Regions from separate parts of the Brevibacillus borstelensis genome, predicted to be linked through region 1. Evidence: riboswitches for the same ligand, from Rfam matches in the RefSeq annotation. Region 1 holds a riboswitch; the other holds the start of a gene.
What was found. Region 1 has a riboswitch for FMN ahead of V5G20_RS22465 (ECF transporter S component). Riboswitches for the same ligand answer to the same signal wherever they lie in the genome.
Positions count from the first base shown of each region.

Region 2: linked by a shared signal. The riboswitch ahead of ribD (bifunctional diaminohydroxyphosphoribosylaminopyrimidine deaminase/5-amino-6-(5-phosphoribosylamino)uracil reductase RibD) and the one ahead of V5G20_RS22465 (ECF transporter S component) in region 1 are both predicted to bind FMN.

Region 1 is NZ_CP144922.1:4,684,829-4,688,976, forward strand. It holds gene proS (proline--tRNA ligase) at 1-990, opposite strand, end outside; gene V5G20_RS22465 (ECF transporter S component) at 1,310-1,915, opposite strand; FMN riboswitch at 2,177-2,329, opposite strand; gene V5G20_RS22470 (ABC transporter permease) at 2,592-3,389, opposite strand; gene V5G20_RS22475 (ABC transporter permease) at 3,396-4,148, opposite strand, start outside.
Region 2 is NZ_CP144922.1:1,404,197-1,408,344, reverse strand. It holds gene V5G20_RS06500 (riboflavin synthase) at 1-631, opposite strand, end outside; gene ribD (bifunctional diaminohydroxyphosphoribosylaminopyrimidine deaminase/5-amino-6-(5-phosphoribosylamino)uracil reductase RibD) at 646-1,791, opposite strand; FMN riboswitch at 1,896-2,046, opposite strand; FMN riboswitch at 2,232-2,382, opposite strand; gene V5G20_RS06490 (NAD(P)/FAD-dependent oxidoreductase) at 2,468-3,556, opposite strand; gene yunB (sporulation protein YunB) at 3,735-4,148, opposite strand, start outside.

The DNA of each region.
Region 1 (4,148 bases):
CAGGTCAGCCCGGACCCGTACGCCTGCCGCTTTCAACTGATCAAAGAGCGGATCGAATGCTGCCATCACCCTTTCACGCAGCTTTGGCGGTCCAACCGGAATCATCACGACCTGCGTAGGCGCTACACGAGGCGGCAGCGACAGCCCCCGGTCGTCCCCGTGCACCATGATCATCGAGCCGATCAGGCGGGTAGAGGTCCCCCAGGATGTCGTATGCACGTATTTGAATTGATTGTCGCGGTCCAAGTACTTGATCTCGAAGCCCCGCGCAAATTTTTCTCCCAAATAGTGCGAGGTGCCGGCCTGTACGGCCTTGCCGTCCTTCATCATCGCTTCGATGGAGTAGGTGTCGACAGCGCCAGCAAACCTCTCGCTCGGCGTCTTTTGCCCCTTCCAGACCGGGATCGCGAGCAGTTCCTCCACGACCTCGGCGTAAATGTCCAGCATCTGCATCGTTTCCTGACGGGCTTCCTCCTCTGTGGCATGGGCGGTGTGTCCCTCCTGCCACAAAAATTCGGAGGTGCGCAGGAACGGCATCGTCCGCTTTTCCCAGCGGAATACATTTGCCCACTGATTGATGAGTACCGGCAAATCTCTGTAGCTTTGAATCCATTGACTGTACATATGGCCGATCATCGTCTCCGAGGTCGGCCGCAGCGCAAGGCGCTCCTCCAACTGTTCCCCCGCAGCTTCCGTAACCCATGGCAGTTCCGGGTTGAAGCCTTCTACGTGCTCTTTTTCCTTCTGAAAAAAGGATTCGGGAATCAGCATCGGAAAATAGGCATTGCGGTGGCCGGTTTCCTTGAACCGCTTGTCCATCGCCTCCTGGATCCGCTCCCACAGCTCAAATCCGTCCGGCTTGAAAACGATACAGCCGCGCACAGGCGTATAATCCATCAGATCCGCTTTTTTGATCGTGTCGATGTACCAGCGCGAAAAGTCTTCAGACTGCGGCGTGATTTCTTTGACAAATGCTTTTCCTTCTTTCAATGCCCTTCACTCCTTCATGAGCTTCTTTTCAAAAACGCAAAAAACCCCTATCCCAAAAAGGGACGGGGGAAACTCTCCCGCGGTACCACCCTGATTGACCGCTGCTGCCACAAGCATCTGCGATCCGCTCTAACCCGTTAACGGAGGGAATCCGGCATGGCTCGTCGCCAGCAGCTCCAGGATGGGGAGCAGGTGCATTCGTGCATCGACCTTTCAGCCAAGGGCCGACTCTCTGCGCCACATTCGCTACCTGCGGGTCCTTTCACAGCCATTTTCGCCTGTTTCTTGGGCAATATGGTAGCAGACCCGCCGGGCAATGTCAATTTCTTGCATAAAGGCTGAGTCTCGGTGCCAGCTTCACGTAGAGCGGATAAGCGACTACGGAGACCATGATTCCTTTTATCAGGTTAAACGGCACGATGCCGTACAGGATCAAAGACCATACGCTCTCAGCCTGGAATTGCGCGACCAGCTGCTCCAGCGACACCTGATACAAAGCCGCATAGGCGGGCAGCAGGAAGTAGGCGTTGGCTACCGCCATGACAGCCGTCATCAGTACAGTACCGATAGCAAGACCGGCCATGAAGCTCATTTTCCCCTGTTTCATCCGCTGCAGCCAAACCGCTGCGACGATGAAGCTCGCACCCGCCACTACGTTGGCCAGCTCGCCGATCAAAAGGCCGTCCGTATTTTTAAACAGCATGTGCAGCGCATTCTTCATCACTTCGACGATAACGCCTGCCATTGGGCCGTAGAGCAAGGCGCCGATCAATCCGGGCAGCGTACTGAAATCGAGCTTCAAAAACGTAGGCATGAGCGGCACCTGAAATTCCAGGTACTGCAAGACAAATGCGACCGCCGCCAGCATGGGAATCGTCACCAGCCGCTGCGTCGCTTGCGATGTGGGAATCGCGGTTCCTTTCATCTGTACCATCTCCTCATTGGTTTCTTCCTTCTTGAGGAATGGCAACAGCATACACCCGGACGTGCCCGCGTTCGGTCCTTGCACAGCAAAAAGCCCTGAGAAACAACATCTCCTCAGGGCTTTGGCACACATGCAAAGACAACGAAACAGACCTGTGCTCTTAAAAAAGGGTACGTAAACAGAAGGGCCGAAAAGCGGCACCCAGCCCGTCGTGCAATACCCATGCACAAGCAAACAAGCACGCACAGCGTACGTACTGTCGTCATCCTTCTCCCATCCAGACTGTACTGTCGGCTCTGGATTTGCACCAGATCCTGCACTCCGGAAGCTTTCGCATCGCGGAGGCTCGCGGGCTTACGCGCTTTTGGCGCGATCACCGCCGGTCGGGAATTTCACCCTGCCCCGAAGGAATGTATGTGATTTTACATGGATATTATACAGTGCCGCACTCGGATTTGACAATGCTGGAAGTGTTCCCTGCTATGGTCGTTGCGAATCTCCTGCGTAGCTCCCATCGCTTTTGGGAAACCTGCCGCAAATTTCGGCTATCATTTGCGGAGCAAACATGATCAGCCAGGGGAACATAGCGAGGTAGAAAGAAAGCAATTTTTCCCAATACGACAAAAGCATGCAAAAACCCTCCCCCAAGACGGAGGAGGGTCAGGCAGCAAGCCGATTACGACCCTGCTCCGCTGTATTTGCGCACACCCCAGTTCCAGACGACCAGTCCGATGCTGAAAAAGACGATTCCCACGACGGGAGTAAACGCCGCATACGCGTACCACGTTTCCTTGCGGAGAAAATACGCCGCCGGATACACGCCGACAAAGGCAAAGGGCAGCACGTACGTGAGCACAAACCGGATTACCTTGTTGTACACGTCGACCGGGTAACGCCCATACTGCTGAATATTCCAGATCATCGGCGAAATCCCTGTCCGGGAATCGGAGAAAAAGCTGATGGCCGCAATGGCCGTGTAGACCCCGCCATAGATCAGCATGCCGCTGACGACGAGACCGACAAACAGGAACGGGTCGTACCACGTAAAGGACAAATCCAGCTGAATAGCCGCATAGCCCATAATGATCAAACCGGTGATGACGCCAAAAATCCGGTCCGGTGCGATCGACTCAAGACAGACCTGTGCGAGATTGTGCAGCGGCCTGGTCAGGACGCGGTCCATCTCTCCGCGAATAATGTACCGCTCGTTGAAATCCCAGAAGCCGAAAAACATCGAAAACAGCGCGTACGGGATGAGGAAAAAGCCGTAAATGAAAATAATCTCGTCGCGCGTCCAGTCATTGAGCAGCGGCACGTGCTGAAAGACGACGACGATAAACACGAGGTTGATCAGCTCATTGATCAGATTGGACACGAGCTCCCCGAAAAAATCAGTCCGGTACGCGAGACGCGTTTTGAAATACTGTCCCAAATAAGTGGCAAAAATGCCCAAGACATGCTTGATTTCACCCATTGCTTCTTATCCTCCCTGCACGACCAGCTTGGTCTGGGCTCTGCGCCACAAGACGAAGATCGGGATGAGAATGACCGCGACCCAAATCGCCTGGAATCCGATCATTTGCCACGCGCGGGACGCCGGTATAGCCCCGGTGAAGATGACGCTGGGATAATAGTTGATCGCCTGAAACGGCAGATATCCCATCAGCGTCTGGGCCCAGCCGGGGAAAAAGCTGATCGGCAGCACCAGGCCGGAAAGAAGGTCGACGACTACCCGCTTGGCCCGCATCATCCCGTCATTGCGGAAGAGGAAAAAGGTAACGAGACCGGTCAACAGATTCAACTGCGTGTTGATGACAAACGCGAACATCAGGCTGAGCAGATACATGCCCCACGCTTCGGGCGTGCTCGGGAATTGAAACGGAATGAACAGGCTGATCAGGAAAATGCCCGGCGCGGCGAAAAACAGCATGCGGAAAATCCCTTCGCCGAATGCCTGCGCCGTCTTGACCGAGAGATAATTGTAGGGGCGGATCATCTCGATCGCCACTTTTCCCTCCCGGACCTCCTGCGCCATCTCCATGTCGATGTTATTGAAATAAAACGCCCGCGACATCCAGGCGATGGCGACATACGCCGTCATCTGCTCTACCGAAAGACCGCCGAGCTGCTGCTGTCCGCCGTAAATCGCCCCCCAGAGGAAGTAGTACGCCCCGATGTTGATCGCGTAGATGATGATGCCGCTGTAGTAGTTGACGCGATACGCCAGCAAGGT
Region 2 (4,148 bases), 2.3 Mb from region 1:
CCAGGTTCAGGCCTGCTGGTGCTTTCTGTTGTTCGCCCGGAGTCCTGCCGCCAAGCAGCCTCTCCACGTATTTGGCGATCACATCCGTCTCCAGATTGACCGGATCGCCGACCTGTTTTTCCAGCAGATTGGTCTGCTTGAGCGTATGCGGAATGATCGAAACGGACAGGCTCTCCTCGTCAACGGCCACTACGGTCAAACTGATGCCGTCTACAGTGATCGAGCCGCGCGGCACTACGTAGCGAAGCAGGTGCGGTTTCGCCTGGATCGCAAGTCTCACCGCATTGCTGTCCGTTTTTTTGGAGAGGATTTTTCCTGTGCCGTCTACGTGGCCCAAGACCAGATGGCCGCCGAGACGATCTCCGAGCTGCAGCGCCCGCTCCAGGTTGACACGCATCCCCGGCTTCAGGCTGGACAGGGCCGTCACCCGCCACGTTTCCGGCATGACATCTGCCTGAAAGCGGCTCGCGGAAAACGAGGTGACCGTCAGACAAACGCCGTTGACAGCGATGCTGTCACCCAGGCGAACATCCTCCAAAACGGCCGCGGCCCGTATCGTCAGCTTGCTGGACCGCTCGGTGACCGCAATGGAATCTACTGTACCTACTTCTTCAATCAATCCGGTAAACACGGCTTCCCCTCCTATCATTTGCAGCCCGCATTCCTGCGCGTTTCGCTATTGCTGGCTCCATCCGGCCATACCGGATAGCCGGTAATGCAAAGATCGCTTCCTCCGATCGGCTCGACATCCACGTCCGCCAGAGAGATGGCTTCCCCCATATGAGCTGCGCCCAGTCCCCCGTAGGGAGCAGGCGCCCCCTGTCCGCCGATCAGCTTGTAGGAGAGAAAATGCACGACCTTTTGAATGGCCCGTGCCTGCAAAAAAGAGCCGTTGACCGCCGCTCCGCCTTCGACAAACAGAGAAGTGATCCCTCTTTCCCCCAGCACCGCAAGCACCTGCTCGACTGTTACGCGCCCTTCCAGTCTCACAATCTCGGCCCCGTGGCTCTCGAGCTCTTTTTGCCTGCCGATGGGTGCGTCATCCGCTGTGAAAACGAGCGTCGGCGCCTTGCCGTCCCGTATCACGCGGGCTTCCGAAGGGGTCCGCAGCTGGTTGTCGAGAATGACACGAAGCGGCTGCTTTCCCCTGGCTATTCCCTGTTGGCGGGCCGTGAGCTCAGGGTCGTCCGCGAGCACTGTCTGAACCCCAACCAAAATAGCATCGTGCTCTCGCCGTAGCTGATGGACCCGCTGGCGGGCCTCTTCACCCGTAATCCAGCGGCTGTGCCCCGTATGCGTAGCGATTTTCCCATCCAGCGAAGCTGCCGTTTTGACGGTCACAAACGGTGTTTTCGTCGTGATGAAATGGAAAAAGACTTCGTTTGCCTTCTTCGCCTGTGCTTCTCCCACTCCCACTGTTACTTCCACACCCGCCTGTCTGAGGCGAGCGATTCCTGTACCGGCGACAAGCGGATTCGGGTCCGCCACTGCAACCACTACTCGCTTGATGCCGGCTTCAATGATCGCATTCACACAAGGAGGGGTTCTCCCATGATGACTGCAAGGTTCCAATGTGACGTAAAGCACGGCATCTTTCGCATGCTCACCAGCCATCCGCAGTGCATGCACCTCGGCATGTGGTTCACCCGCTTTTACGTGAGCGCCCATCCCCACGACTGCTCCGTCCCGGACGACAACGGCTCCCACTACCGGATTGGGACTGGTTTGTCCTCTTGTCGCCCTCGCCAAGTCCAGTGCCAACGCCATATACGACAAGTCATTTCCTGACATGAGTTCCTCTCCTCCCCAATGAAAAATGCCCTCGAAGCACGCTTCAGGGCATTGGGAAAGAAGCCTCTCGTTTTTCTGTTTTTTCACAGAGAAACGAAGGCCACATGCACCTTCTCCCATCCGGACTGTAACCGTCGGCCTTGGATTTTCACCAAGTCAGTCGCTCATGGCTTCAGCCATGGGCGAGTCGCGGGCTCAGACGCTGCTTTCGTCATTACCGCCGGTCAGGAATTTCACCCTGCCCTGAAGGTCATCTATTCATTTGCTGCCGAGCCGCCAGCCCGCAATCACGAGCCAGGAGACTACCAAGGCATGTCTCCTACTTCCTGTCGCGCGAGTCGCCATCACCCTTTCCCAATAAAAAATGCCCTTGAACAAGTTTCAGGGCATAGAAGAAGAAGCCTTTGGTGCTCGGTTTTTTAAACAAAGCCAAAGACTATAGCCACCTTCTCCCATCCGGACTTTACCGTCGGCCTTGGATTTTCACCAAGTCAGTCGCTCACGAAATATCTTTCATGGGCGAGTCGCGGGCTCGGACGTGCGTTCGTCATCACCGCCGGTCGGGAATTTCACCCTACCCTGAAGGTTGGATATTCAGTTGCTTGCATTATAACACGTTTTTTTACAAGCACTACACTTTTTTATTGGAAGTCGGCAGTTTCCCTCCTGTCGGCAACTACCGCTTTGTCATCCATGGTCGCAAGGCAAAAGCAAGCCAGCGCAAAGCATTGAAAGATTTGCCCTGCAAAATGCTCTCTCCCCACCTGCTTCCCAAGACAGGGACGATTCTGTCCAAATCCTCATTGTCCAGCCTCTCCACTGCCCTGCGTAAAACCAGTGAATTCTCGTAACTGCGCCGTAAAGGCTGCGTCAATTCTTCATAAGCGCCCTTGCCGCATATATCATACGCTGCATATATGCCTGTCAACAGCGCCGTGAATTGGCCAAATCCCAAGAAGGGCATCAGTGCGCCAAAGCAGTTTCCGACAAAAAACGTATTGCCAATCCTCGCCCTGCGGCAGATGCCGATCGGGTATCCGGTCACATGAAAGTGACTGGTAATCCTGAGCGGCTGACGCAGGTCCCGGCAAACCCGCTCGTAAAATAAACCCCAGCGCTCGTCGACATCAAGCCGGTCATTCTCTGGATAGTCGGGGTAGGCCATGACCAGGTTCGCTTCCGTGTCCGAAAGCGGGAGCAAATAGCCGTATCCCTTTTCCATATAGCTGTAATCCAGCCATGCACAAGGCGTGTACCTGTCAAAGTCTCCGGTTACCATTGCACCTTTTAGCGACACGGTCAGGTCTGTCCGGAAGTTATGCATTTTCCTTGTGTACTCCCCGTCTCCTGTGGCGACTACTACGTGCGTGTACTCCATCAGCAATTCCTCGTATGTCGCTTTGGACCGGTACTGGATGGCACTTTTTACCTGCCGGCCGAGCTGCCTTTCAAAAGCGTGCTCATGTCTGCCGCGGTAATTGATAAATCCCAGACTTCCTTCGATTTCCGCCTTTTGGCTCTGCGAGAACACCAGCAGCCTTTGGATGCTCGCAGTCGGCTTGAGGTAAATGCCGTTTTTCTCCGCGAAAAAGGCAACCGGATCCGTAATCGGCTTTTGCAAAATGGAGAGCATGGATTCAGCGTTCACAAAGCGGTCGCCTAACCGCTCCCTCACTTCGAAAACGGCGGGCGATATTCCGTGTTTTTCAAGTGTGATCGCGCAGGCCAAGCCTGACAGACCGGCGCCCATAATCGCAACCTTCACGCTTTCATCATCCGTTCGTCTGTTTTCCTAACATTCTTGACGAACCGACACCTTTTATTCCCTCTATCAGTTTCCTCCCTGGAATCTTCCTCCTCCATGTTTTGGAAATGCCCAAACGAGCACTCCCCGAAGCAACGGGAACGTGCTCGTTTTTGTAGCAGCCGCCTGTTTGGCTCTTTTACGGCTGCCTGGATACGTCTTCCGGTCTGGGCACATCCGGCTTTCCTTCCGGATTGTTGTACAAGTACTGAGGCACATCGCCAATGATCAGCGAATGGGTAATGGGAATCTTCGTCGTGATCGTCTTCTGGTCGGTGGCAAAAGGAATCACGATGCGCAAGTCCACTTCAACAAAAATGTAGACGGTTGCCAGGACCATATTGATGCCGGCCTCGGTCAATTCCGTCTCCAGCTTCGTCTTGACAGATCCGATCGGCACAAACGTCACCGGCAGATCCGGACCCATTTGCGCCAAAAAACTGCTGCCTGTCGCCAGCCCCAAAGGGATATAGCGGTCTACCTTTTCCTCTTCAAACTCCCTCAGCCGGTTCTGTACGCGGGAGGTGGTCTCCCCTACGATCCGGGCATACTC